3 regions of the Paenibacillus sp. FSL R5-0407 genome follow, and region 1 is predicted to be linked to each of the others. Evidence: riboswitches for the same ligand, from Rfam matches in the RefSeq annotation. Region 1 holds a riboswitch; each other region holds the start of a gene.
What was found. A riboswitch is a leader RNA that binds a small molecule or an ion and turns the genes downstream of it on or off. The one in region 1 is predicted to bind cobalamin.

Region 1 (4,196 bases):
ATTTCGTTGACCGTCCTTTTCGACATGGCCGTAAGAAAAGAAACGACCGCCCCGAGAAAGGATTGCATCACTACTCCCGACAAAATCAGGCTTTCGATCGGTATTTTTCCATTCTCTCTCGCCAGCCACATCACGATCCACAGCGTTGCCGCCCCCGTCAGGAAAGCGACTACCGGCAGCGTGAATATCCCCAGCAAAGAAAACTGCCAACCGAAAAAGATCAATACGGCCGCGCCTACCGCGGAACCCGAGGATACGCCCAACGTGAACGGATCGGCAAGCGGGTTGCGGAGCACCCCTTGAAATGCGGAGCCCGCGACGGCAAGCGAAGCTCCCACCAACAGGCCGAGCAGTACGCGCGGCAGGCGAACCTGCATCACGATTTGCTCCGAAGCCACGCTCCAGTCAGGCTGAATCCACCGCCCGAGACCGGGCAACTGATGGAGCAGGATACGAGCGATTTCCCCGGCAGGCAAGTGAACGGAACCGAACCCGATGCAGATCAGCAGTGAGAATATAAGCAATCCTAGGCCGATAAATCCGTAACCTGCCAGCCTGGTCCTCATGGCTGAATCAGGTCCGGATAGATCGCTTTAGCCACTTCAATCAAACCTTGGGTTACCCGTGGTCCCGGCCGGCTGAGCAAATTGTCGTCCATTGCCACAATGCGATCTTCCTTCACGGCCGTGATCTGATCCCATCCCCCGCGGCCTTTGATAATCTCGGCTAACGTCCGGTTGTTCTCATCTACGACGCTTTTCGCATATAAAATAACGTCCGGATTTGCCTTAATAATATTCTCTTCGTTAATTTCGCTCCAGCCGGTAATGTCGGATGCCACATTTTCCCCGCCTGCAACCTGAATCATCTCATCCATAAACTCTCCCTTGCCTACCGTCCAGCCTGGAGAAAATTCGATATATACCTTTTTCTTTTGATCAGCCGGCAAAGATTTCACGGCCTCGGTCACTTTATCCAATTCGGCCTGCATTTGTGCGGTTACTTCGTTTGCCTCTTTTTGATGATCGGTGATCTCGCCGATCGTCCGGATATTCTCCATCACGCCGTCAATCGTCTTCGGATTGGAGCGGTATACTTTCATCCCCAGGTCGCTAAGGCTCTTGACCGTATCTTCACCGATCAGGTTCCCGGCAAGCACAAGGTCAGGCTGAGCCGCAACTACAGCTTCCACATTCACCTGGAACCCGCCCATTCTTGGCTTGTCCTTTACAGCTTCCGGATAATCGTCATTATCGGAAACTCCGACCACCTGCTCATCCAGACCAAGCGCGAACAGCCCTTCTGTCTCCGATGGCGCCAACGATACGATCCGCTGCGGTGCGGATTCAAACGTAAATTCCGTTCCGAAAGCATCCTTTACCGTAAGCGGATAAGAAGTCTGCTGCCCTTCCTGCTCCGGCGCGGAAGTTTCGTTATTTTGACTCTGTTCCGTTTGTGACGTATTGCCGCTATTATCCGCCGCGTTATTCTTTCCGTTTGTACCGCAGCCGGCCGTAACTAGCAACAACAGCGCCAGCAGCCAAATCCCCCAAATCTTAGTCCATTTCTTCATTTTGTCCCTCTCCTTCGGGTTTCTTTATTAAGAAACGCCTTAACCCTAGCGAAGCCCTATTATTTAAGAAAAAAACCCATCCTGAGCGGATGGGTTACGTCTACAAAGTCATATCGGAGGCCTTGGCTTAATGGCTTGACTGCCCTAGCGGAAAAGCAGGCTCCGTGTTCTAAGCAGAACGTTATCCTTTCCTCGAAGGACCGTCTAATCTCCCGTTGGCAGGTCTCCTGACTATCAGGTTGCGACGAAGTCCGCCTTCCCATCATACTATGGCGTATGGCAGTGGCATCGATGAGCTTCGTCCCTGTACACAGTGGCGGGACCGTGCCGGATTTACACCGGCTTCCCTTTTAACCCGAAGCTTGCGGTTAAGCTTGCTCCAGGACCTACGGGCACTTCTATTCGCTTGAATCAAGGCTTTCTTTCTCTATAGGATTATAGGGGAAAAGACTCAAACTTACAATACTCCCGGGCAAGCTTCATGATCGAATCCCCTGTTTCTCGAGACTCACCCAGGAACTCTTATTCTATTGACAAATCGGCTCCAAGTACGCCGATCACGATATCGTCCTTCACAATAGGAACAGATAAGGTGATGCATCGCCGTTTCGTTATAGCCGAGACATAGCTCTCCGAAATGACCGTCTCCCCGCTCTTTGCACTGCGGAACCATTCACGCCCCTTGGCATTCAGCAATCCCGCCTCCGGAATCGAAATCACAAATGAACCGTCCACCCGGTTTGTCCATGCCGCCTCCAGCCCGGATTCCCGGGACAAGAGCAGCTCCAGAGCGGTCCGGTGATCCGCCTCCAACATCCCGGTGAGCGGCTCGGTTTGCGCAATCTCCTGAAGTTTGCGGGCGTAAGTCAAACCCAGAGCCCGGACCGCCTCCCGTTGTTCTGCCGACTCCTCACCACCGGATGAACCGATCCGGACCGCGTCAAGCGAGGTGATCAGTTCGGCTTGTGCCCGGTGCAAACCACCGGCTACGGTTTGCAGCTTGCCGATATGTATTCTTTGGGATTCCATGCGAGACAACGCACCTTCCACATGGGAAATGCTGCGGCTAAGCGCGGCATGGACATCATTCATCATACTGTCCATATTCCGCGTCATCTCAGTCTGTTCCTTGCTGCGCTTTCCTGTCTCGGCTACGTGATCGTTGATCGCAGCCACTTCATCGGATATAAACAGGATGTCTCTCCCCATGATTTTCAATAACTCAATGCCGTCTAAAGCCGACTTCTTTCCCTCATGCAGCGTTTCCTTGACCCTGTCAACCTCATCCACGATTTGCCGGAACAAGGGAGCGGAGCTGCCGATAGCCTTGCCGCTCTGCTCAGCGAGTTGCCTCATCCGCATGGCCACCACATCGAAACCTTTGCCCTGCTCCCCCAGCCTGGCCGCCTCAATAGAGGCGTTCAGCGCCAGCAACGACACCTCGCCGGATATTCCCTCAAGCTCCCGGTACAGGGCCCCGAGCTTTCGTGTATTGCTCTCAAGATCATTCATAGGGCCGGCAATGGATTGCTGGGATTCCGCCAGCGAGCGGATCGTACCGTCTGCAGCTACGAGCGCCTCCGACATCCTTGAAGCTTCCGACAGCGTCCTTTCGCTGCGGTAACGCAGCTGTTCCGCAGCCTCTTGAATCCGGAATGCGGAAGAAGCTACCTCCTCCATCGCGGCCAGGCTCTCCTGCACTTGTTCCAAAGACCGTTCGCTGCTGGCTTTCAGCTTCATATCCTCAACGGAAGATATATCGGATAAATGCTGGAGCTCCCCGATACTCTCACTCACCTCACCGACGGCAGCTTGCAACCGGTCCGCCGCTACTCGCGATTCGTTCACCATCGCCCCCCATTGGCTTGCCGTCTGCGCTTCTTCGTGCGATCCCTGCGGAGCTGCCGGAGGAATAGAACCGGAAGGGGGTTGTCCTTTCCTCCAGGATATCGGAAGATTCAGGGACAGCATTACAAAACAAAGAACGGCAATCAGGGCCGTCAAAGGAATGTACCAGGAAGAATCCTGCAGCAAAGCCGCCACGAATAATACGATAGCTGCTATAAAGCCAAGCAGACGTACATTTTTTTCGAATACACCAAAATATCTCATTGTCCTCGCCACCTCATGTCAGATTATCTAACATTATAAAGCGGGATTCTGAACTTAAAAAGAGAATTTTATAGAAAAATTAAAAATAATCATAAATTCCCTATGAAAACATCAAATATTTGACACCTCATGTGATATTTATCCGGGTTTTTGACTGGGATTCGGTTATCCCTGACATACCCATATCTTTCGAATGAATGAACCTTTGGCTGCACGGCCGTAGTCCATAATTCTAAATCCGCATGCCAGAATATCCTCCTCTATCTCCTCCGTTGAGATGATTACAGCACGGTCGCTGAATCCCCGCAGGCCGACCAGCATAGATTGTTTGACTTCTTGCGGCAGCACAGAGCACAGATTGTAGGGCATGTCCAGAATCGCCGCATCGTAATGATCGCTCACGTCCCTCATGTCTCCGACGGTAACAAGACTCGAGACATCGTATCCGAAATACGCCAAATTCTCCCGGGCTCCCTTAACGGCCAGCGGATTCAAATCCCGGCCCCGGATG
Region 2 (4,196 bases), on a different contig from region 1:
TTGTTGGCGTCTTTCAATTGATGGGTCAAAATCGGGTAGTCGCCTTCTTCGGTTACGGTAAATTCGACAACCGCTCCGCCGCCTGCCGGAATCATGGCCGTTTGCAGCCCGTACATCACGTTTTTCGGATTTCCGTCGATATACACCCGGTCCATCGTGGTGCCGACGACATGGAAGGAGGACACTTCGTTAGGTCCTACGTTGGCGACGTACAATCTGACTTGATCCCCAACTTTGGCGAGCAGAGGGTGTTCCTTGAGCGTAAAGTCATCACCGTTAAAAACGACATATTCCGGCGGTTCATTCATGAACGCCTCTTCGTCATGCTCTCTGTACCACTCGCTTTGAACGATTGTATACTCCCGGACGATCTCGGCGTCGCTTTCATACCCGGCCTTCGGTTCGACAATAATCATTCCGTACATTCCGTTGCCTACATGGAGCAGAACCGGACTTGTACCGCAGTGGTACATAAAGACGCCGGGCGTCGTAGCCGGATAAGAGAAATTTCCTTGTTCATTCGGCATCACGTCGACGAATTTTTTGCTCGGGGCGGCATGAACCGCATGGAAATCCATGGAATGGGGCATGTCGGGGTCCATATTTTTCAGTGTAAAATCCAGCGTATCCCCTTCTTTGACCCGAATTACCGGGCCAGGCACCGTGCCGTTAAAGGTCCATGCGTTATAGAAAACCCCTTCCGAAATTTCCACATTGGTCACTTGGGCTGTCATTTCTATATGGACGGTCTGTCCCTCACGCCGGATGACCGGCTCAACCGGAGGTTGATTAACCACAGCAACTTCTTGCTCGGAGCCCGCTTCTTCGGCCGGAATAGCCGGGGAGGGGTACCAGACCGCCAGGATGATGACCAGACAGGAAAGGACCAGAAAGGCGGGTTTTGCATATTTCATAGGCGCAGCTCCTTTCACGGAGAGATATTTAAATTTTTATATTTTAAGACTAAAGGCAAACCGAAATAGCCCTTGTGACGGAAAGCACATTTATACGCATGTCGAAAAATCGTAACAATTGAGGCTAATTATGAGCCTGTTAATATTATTTCAAGATATGAAAAATTCACAATAGAAAATAATATTTTACGCGTATCTAGCCACTATTGTGAAATTTTCACAGTTGAGCTATATTGTTCTTGTAACGGGAGGTGTCAACATGGCATTTATGATCGCCCAAAGGGCATATATCAAGCTATTTTTAATTACAAAAGTGGAGCAGCGCCGGGGATACGGTTATCAAATGCTTGAGGAGTTGAAGCAAGAATTCGCGCCGTTCGGTTACGTTCCTCCGCAAAGCGAAATTTATCGGGCTCTGCACGAATTAGTGCAGGAAGGCGTATTATTTCGGACCAAGCAGCTTAAAGGCAGCGATCCCAGCGTGGATTTCCAGGAGATTGTGCTGTATCAATTTACGGATGACGGTACGGAGAAAGCCGAACTTTACAAAAAGCAGGTGAAAAGTGATCTGGATCGCTGCATCGGGATGTTGAATAAGGCAGTAAGGGATAATTATTAGAACAGCATTTAATTCCGACAAAGTTAGTATTGATTAATAATTGCACATCTTGTAAGATTAGTGAAACGAACTTCACAACTTCATAATTGTGGGAATAGGTGCTTCAGCCGCGGTTGAAGCTTAAAAGGGAAGTCCGGTGCAAATGCCGGCGCGGTCCCGCCACTGTAACAGAGAAGCCGAGATGCAATCATGGCCACTGGTGTTCAAGAACACTGGGAAGGCAGCATCGGGTGATGATTCTGAAGCCAGGAGACCTGCCTATTCTAGCAACACTGCTGTACCTACGGGAGATAGGGAGGTGTTAAAGATGAAAGCCATCGCACATATATACGAAGGTCCTCTTTAGCATTGACTAGAGAGGGCCTTTTTTGCGCACCGCGAGAACATCATAGGAAATGCATAGCTTTGTTAAATTTTATAGGGAAAAAGGGGAGAATTCGATGAGTAAGTATGTCAGCAGTAATCTAGGCTTTCCAAGAATCGGCAGAGAACGGGAATGGAAAAAAGCGATTGAAGCGTTCTGGAACGGGAAAATTAACGAGGGGGAGCTTCACGACCGCCTTTCCGATATTCGCAGGACTCATTGGAGACTTCAGCAGGAAAAAGGGATCGAGCTGATCCCGGTAGGTGATTTTTCGTATTATGATCAGGTCCTGGATATGACGGTGATGTTCGGACTGGTTCCGGAGCGTTTTGAATATGACGGCGGCCCGGTACCGCTCGCCACGTATTATGCCATAGCGAGAGGCAATGAATCGGCCGCAGCGAGCGAAATGACGAAATGGTTCAATACGAACTACCATTATATTGTTCCTGAGCTTGGCGGAAGGGAACCAGAATTGACGAAAAACACACCGCTGGAAGCTTATCGCGAAGCCAAGTCTGAGCTTGGCATCGAGGGGAAACCTGTGCTGCTCGGATTGTACACGTTTTTGAAGCTGTCCAAGGGGACACCTTCCTTTAGTATCGAGGAATGGAGCCGCAAATTACTGCCCTTGTACGTGCAGGTCTTGCGTGAACTGCAGGAAGAAGGAGCATCCTGGGTACAAATCGATGAGCCTGCGCTGGTTACCTCTGTATCGGATGAGGATTTGGAGCTGGTTCAAGAAATTTATGGAGCGATTGCACAAGAAGTTCCGGGACTGGCGGTTTTATTGCAAACCTATTTCGATTCGGCGGAACGTTACGAGCAAATCGTGAGTCTTCCGGTAAAAGGAATCGGTCTCGATTTCGTGCACGGTAAAGCGGGGAACCTTGAGGCGCTTCGTCAATATGGATTCCCGGCGGACAAAACGCTCGGAATAGGACTGATCGATGGCCGCAATATCTGGCGGACCGATCTTCCCGAAGCGCAAGTATTATTAGAAGCGATTGCCGCATTGATTCCGGGTTCCTCTGAATACATCATTCAACCTTCATGCAGCCTGCTGCATGTACCGGTATCGGCACAAGCGGAGAATGGACTGCCTTCCGTCCTTCAAGAATCGTTAGCTTTCGCGGAAGAAAAGCTGGATGAAATTAACGCTTTATCCATTGCAGCGAAGACAGGAGATGCTCCAGCTCCAGCTCTGTTCGCTAAGAGCAAGGAGGCTTTACAACGATTGGCCGGCGATGCATCACGCAGCCGGAGAGAAGTTCAGGAAGCGGTGAGCACCATCTCTGTCCAGCCATCGGAACGAAGCAGTGTTTTTTCCATCCGTCGCTTGAAACAACAGGCCAAATGGAATTTGCCGCTGTTGCCAACGACGACGATCGGCAGCTTTCCTCAAACCGCAGAGGTGCGTGCTGCCAGACAGAAATGGCGCAAGGGCGAATGGTCAACCGAGAAATATGATGAGTTCGTCGCGGCGGAGATCAAGAAGTGGATTGACATTCAGGAAGAAATCGGACTGGACGTGCTTGTCCATGGGGAATTCGAGCGCACGGATATGGTTGAGTTTTTCGGGGAAAAGCTTCCCGGTTTCGCATTTACTCGCGGGGGCTGGGTTCAATCGTATGGAACGCGCTGTGTGAAGCCTCCTCTGATTTATGGCGATGTGGAATTCGACCGGCCGATGACGGTAAAAGAAACGGCGTTCGCTCAGTCGCTGACCTCCAAACCGGTGAAAGGGATGCTGACCGGTCCGGTCACGATTCTAAACTGGTCCTTTGTTCGCAGCGATATATCCAGAGAGACCGTGGCATACCAGATCGCGCTCGCGCTTCGCAAGGAAGTGGAGGCACTGGAGGAAGCCGGGATCACAATGATCCAGGTCGACGAGCCGGCGCTTCGGGAAGGATTTCCGCTTAAACCGAAAGATAGAAGCGCTTATCTGGATTGGGCGGTTAAGGCGTTCAAGATCTCTACCTCAACGGTGCGGGAGACGACACAGATCCACACGCATATGTGCTATTGCGAATTCCATGATATGCTGGATTCCATTCAGGCACTGGATGCCGATGTGATTTCCATCGAAACTTCACGGAGCCACGGCGAGCTCATTCGCAGCTTTGAAGAGAATACGTACCCGCTTGGCATCGGGCTAGGGGTGTATGATATTCACAGTCCCCGGGTACCTTCCGAAGAGGAGATGGTCGCGATGATCTCCCGGGCGCTTCAGGTATTGGATCCCGAACTATTCTGGATCAACCCGGATTGCGGTCTTAAAACAAGAGGCCAGGAG
Region 3 (4,196 bases), 940 kb from region 1:
ATCAAAAGTCATCTGTTCGCTGCTATTCGGATTGGGCATGAGTCGCTTTTGCCCTTCCTAAATCCGGTATGTTAATCTATTTCTAGCAACGCACCAGACAATGAAAGTGAGGCCGTCTCTCGTGAAACTGGACTGGAACACCGAGGCCCTGTCGCCGGGTCAGTTTAAAATTGCGGACTATATCCAAAAAAACTCGCAAACCGTCCTGTTCTCCACTGAACAGGAAATCGCCGACGCGCTGGGGCTGAGCATTGCTTCGGTCTCGCGGTTTTGGCGTACGGTCGGTTTCAAAAATATTAAAGATTTCAAAACCAAGCTGCGGAGTCAGCTCGACGTGACGCCCGCGGCAAAAATGAAAAATATTATGGACAAAGCGGACGCCAGCCCGCTCCCCCAGCAATTTCTCGCCACCACCATGAGGCATCTCGAAGAAACGCTGACCCATTATTCCGCGGATTCCTTCGAAGCCGCCGTCACGGCTCTGACTTCGGCAAAGCGCATCTACATCTATGGTCCGGGCCCTTCTGCCGGACTCACGGAATTGCTTCATTACAGGCTTGGCCGATTCGGCCTGTCCATCCATCGGCTGGACCGCGGCGGAAGCGAGATGTTCGAAGATCTTCTACATCTGGGCGAAGAAGATCTCGTAGTTCTGTTCGGGTTCGTCCGGTTGCTGCCGGAAGCGAAGGTGATCGTCGATCATGCCAAAGAGACCGGCTACCGGACTTTGCTCATCACGGACCGGCTTGTTGCCGACTTTTCCGATCAATGCGATATCACGCTGTTTGCCAGCCGGGGAGAAACGTGGGAATTTCACTCTATGATCGCCCCTACGTTTATAGTAGAAAATTTGATCGTCGCGGTAGGAATGCGAAATCAGGACGATCATCTCCGCAAATTGAACGAGTTGAATCAACTACGAAAAAAATACGCCCATGAGCTCCCTAGATGATCAAAATATAAACCTGCTTTTCGTAATTTGGAGTCAAAATTTTTTTAATATTTTTTTCATCCCCGCTGGCCCGCACCGCGGTTGCTTTCAGAGGAATTTTCATTATTTTCAATCGTCAAATTCGAGCTAGGCCCATTTACAAACACAACATATTGGGGTAAATTAATATCACTACAACAAAATATAGTGTGAACGGGTGGTCCGGCGCCCAAGACGCCGGGTCTTAAAAGGGAAGGCGGTGCAAATCCGCTGCGGTCCCGCCACTGTAATCGGAACGCCTGGGAAACCGTCGTGATCCTCCCAAGGCAATTCGCCCGACATGATGCCACTGAGGGAATTTATCTCTCCCCCGGGAAGGCGTCGGCGCATCACCGAAAGTCAGGAGACCTGCCCGTTTGGAAGACACCGCGCTAACCTGCGAGGAACAGGGAGGTGTCCGATGCAGCTCATGCATAGCTTTGTTTTAACTTCTTTTGTTACGCCTTCCTATAGCTATCATTCTGGAGACATTCGGGCATTTTCAACCTTGCCGGGTTGGGAATGCTTTTTATATGCGAGTATTACCCAGTTATCAGGGAGGAGAACTAAGATGTCGTTGTTGAATGTAATCGATACGGAAGTAAACCGGGAGCAAATGATGGAGGAAGTTATCCGTCTTGGCGAAGAAATCGTCGAGAGTTCAAATTTGGAGATCCTGCGCGAAAACGCCAACTTAAACGGTGAAAGCTTCTCCGGCAAAATGAGCAAATTCGGCAGCGAGTACTCGAAATGGTATGCAAATCATTTTGTTATGCCGCCGCGGATCGTTCAAGCGATCAAGGACAATGTAGTCTATGTGCATGACCTCGATCAATACGCGATCGGCACGACCAACTGCATTTTCATTCCGTTTGCCAAGCTGCTGCGCGAAGGCTTCAACACCGGCAATGGCAGCGTCCGGCCGCCGAACTCGATCATGACCGCGATGGCGCTCGTAGCGATTATTTTTCAATCCCAGCAAAACTCCCAATACGGCGGCGTATCGGCCAACATGATTGACCACGACCTGGCTCCTTACGTAGCGAAATCCTTCGCCAAATACTTCCGCAAAGGACTGGAGTATTTTGAGGAAGGTGACAGCGAGGCCGACTTTGGCGGCGAAATCAATATGAGCCGGAGCGACCTTCAAGAGCAATATCCGAAATCTTTTAAATATGCGTTAAAAGAAACCGAAAGCGAAACGCTGCAAGGCGCGGAGAGTCTGATTCATAATCTGAATACGATGTCCAGCCGCGCGGGGGGACAAATCCCATTCACCAGCATCAACTACGGCACCTGCACGTCTCCGGAAGGCCAGCTCGTCATCAGCTCTCTGTTGACGGCAACGATGCGTGGACTCGGCAGCGGAGAAACACCGATTTTCCCGATTCAGATTTTCAAATGCAAACAAGGCGTCAACCAAAATCCGGGAGAGCCGAACTATCATCTCTTTCTGAAGTCGGCGGAATGCTCAGCCAAGCGGCTGTATCCGAACTTCGCCAACCTGGACGCCCCGTTGAATCTCATGCACTACGATCCGGCCGATCCGGATACCGAATTCGCTACGATGGGCTGCCGCACGCGGGTGTTGAGCGACCGATTCGGACGCAACCACCTGTCCGGTAAGGGCAACCTTTCCTTTAATACGTTGAATCTGGTCAAGCTCGGATTGGAGCATGGGATCGCGTTGGGACGAAGAAACGTTGCGGATGAGCGCGGCTTCTATCATGAGCTCGACCATTACCTCGACATCGCGCTGGAAGGCCTGCTTCACCGTTACCAAATCCAGGCCGCGCAAAAAGCGAAGGCTTCCGATTTCATGATGCGCGAGGGCGTTTGGGAAGGCGGCGACAAGCTGGACCCCGAGGATAACGTCGGCGAATTGATCAAACACGGCTCCCTGTCCATCGGATTCATCGGGCTGGCGGAATGCATGAAGGCGATGTACGGCAAGCATCATGGCGAAGACGAACAGGTCTACCAAAAGGCTTACGATCTGATCGCCTACATGCGCGACTACTGCGACAGACAAGGCGATCTCCACAATCTGAACATTACGTTGTTCGCCACGCCGGCGGAAGGGCTGTCCGGCAAATTCACCAAGCGTGACCAGGCCTTCTACGGCACCGTGCCGGGTGTCGTCGACCGGGAGTATTACACGAACTCTTTCCATATTCCCGTGTACTACAAAATTAGTGCCGCGAAAAAGATTCAGCTGGAGGCCGCGTTCCACGGACTGTGCAATGCAGGAGCCATCTCTTATATCGAATTGAACGGAAACGCCCGCAGCAATCCTGCGGCATTCCTGCAAATCGTTCGATATGCCTTGTCGCAGCAGGTTAGCTACTTCAGCATCAACCATCCGATCGACCGCTGCTCCGCGTGCGGGTTTGAGGGCATCATCGGGGCCACCTGCCCTTCCTGCAGCAGTCACGAAAAGGATGTTTACATCCGCCGGCTGCGCCGCGTGACCGGGTATCTGACCGGCGACTATCAGACGCGCTTCAATGCCGCGAAACAGGCCGAAGTCCGCGACCGGGTGAAACACGACGCATGAACATATGCGGCTACTACCCGGAATCCATCAATGAAGGCGAAGGACTTCGCGCCGCCATCTTCATCAGCGGCTGCCGGCATTACTGCAAAGGCTGCTTCAGCGCAGCCACCTGGAATTTCAATTACGGCGAGCTATTGACGCCGGAGCGCGAACTGGAAATCATCACCGACATCAAAAACAACCCCTTGCTCAGCGGGGTCACGATTTTGGGCGGGGATCCGTTCTTCTCCGCCGCCGAGGTCAGCGCCTTTGTCGATCGCTTGCGCCTCGAAGCCGGTCGGTCCTTACCGATCTGGATTTACAGCGGGTATACGTACGAAGAATTGACCGAGCACCGAGATTCGCCGGAATTTCAATTACTCAGACGCTGCCAAGTGCTGGTAGACGGGCGGTTCGTTGAAGAATTGCGGGATCCCTCCCTGCTCTACAGGGGTAGCTCCAACCAGCGTCTTATCGATATTGAGGCTAGCTTGGCGCAAGGTCAGCCTGCCCTCTGGGAGCCAACTTTCTCTTTCTAGCTGTCTGACTTTCTAGTATAATTGATAATCTGTGATGCTTTTTATAGACAACATCCTACAAAAAGCGTCACAGGTACTCAGCAGCTTGATTTATTTAGGCTGCGGGGGCCCCGGGAATATAATCATTTGCATATATAATCATCATTCGCGT

Region 2: it holds a riboswitch for cobalamin, as region 1 does, so the genes downstream of both, metE (5-methyltetrahydropteroyltriglutamate--homocysteine S-methyltransferase) here and NYE70_RS19860 (ABC transporter substrate-binding protein) in region 1, are expected to answer to the same signal.
Region 3: it holds a riboswitch for cobalamin, as region 1 does, so the genes downstream of both, NYE70_RS23845 (anaerobic ribonucleoside triphosphate reductase) here and NYE70_RS19860 (ABC transporter substrate-binding protein) in region 1, are expected to answer to the same signal.

What each region holds. Positions count from the first base shown of each region.
Region 1 is NZ_JBBPAX010000002.1:98,056-102,251, forward strand. It holds gene NYE70_RS19855 (FecCD family ABC transporter permease) at 1-566, opposite strand, end outside; gene NYE70_RS19860 (ABC transporter substrate-binding protein) at 563-1,573, opposite strand; cobalamin riboswitch at 1,774-1,978, opposite strand; gene NYE70_RS19865 (methyl-accepting chemotaxis protein) at 2,096-3,685, opposite strand; gene NYE70_RS19870 (TRM11 family SAM-dependent methyltransferase) at 3,851-4,196, opposite strand, start outside.
Region 2 is NZ_JBBPAX010000001.1:689,803-693,998, forward strand. It holds gene NYE70_RS03400 (multicopper oxidase domain-containing protein) at 1-914, opposite strand, end outside; gene NYE70_RS03405 (helix-turn-helix transcriptional regulator) at 1,174-1,533, shown strand; cobalamin riboswitch at 1,613-1,809, shown strand; gene metE (5-methyltetrahydropteroyltriglutamate--homocysteine S-methyltransferase) at 1,974-4,196, shown strand, end outside.
Region 3 is NZ_JBBPAX010000002.1:1,039,554-1,043,749, forward strand. It holds gene NYE70_RS23840 (MurR/RpiR family transcriptional regulator) at 122-952, shown strand; cobalamin riboswitch at 1,130-1,361, shown strand; gene NYE70_RS23845 (anaerobic ribonucleoside triphosphate reductase) at 1,587-3,527, shown strand; gene nrdG (anaerobic ribonucleoside-triphosphate reductase activating protein) at 3,524-4,045, shown strand.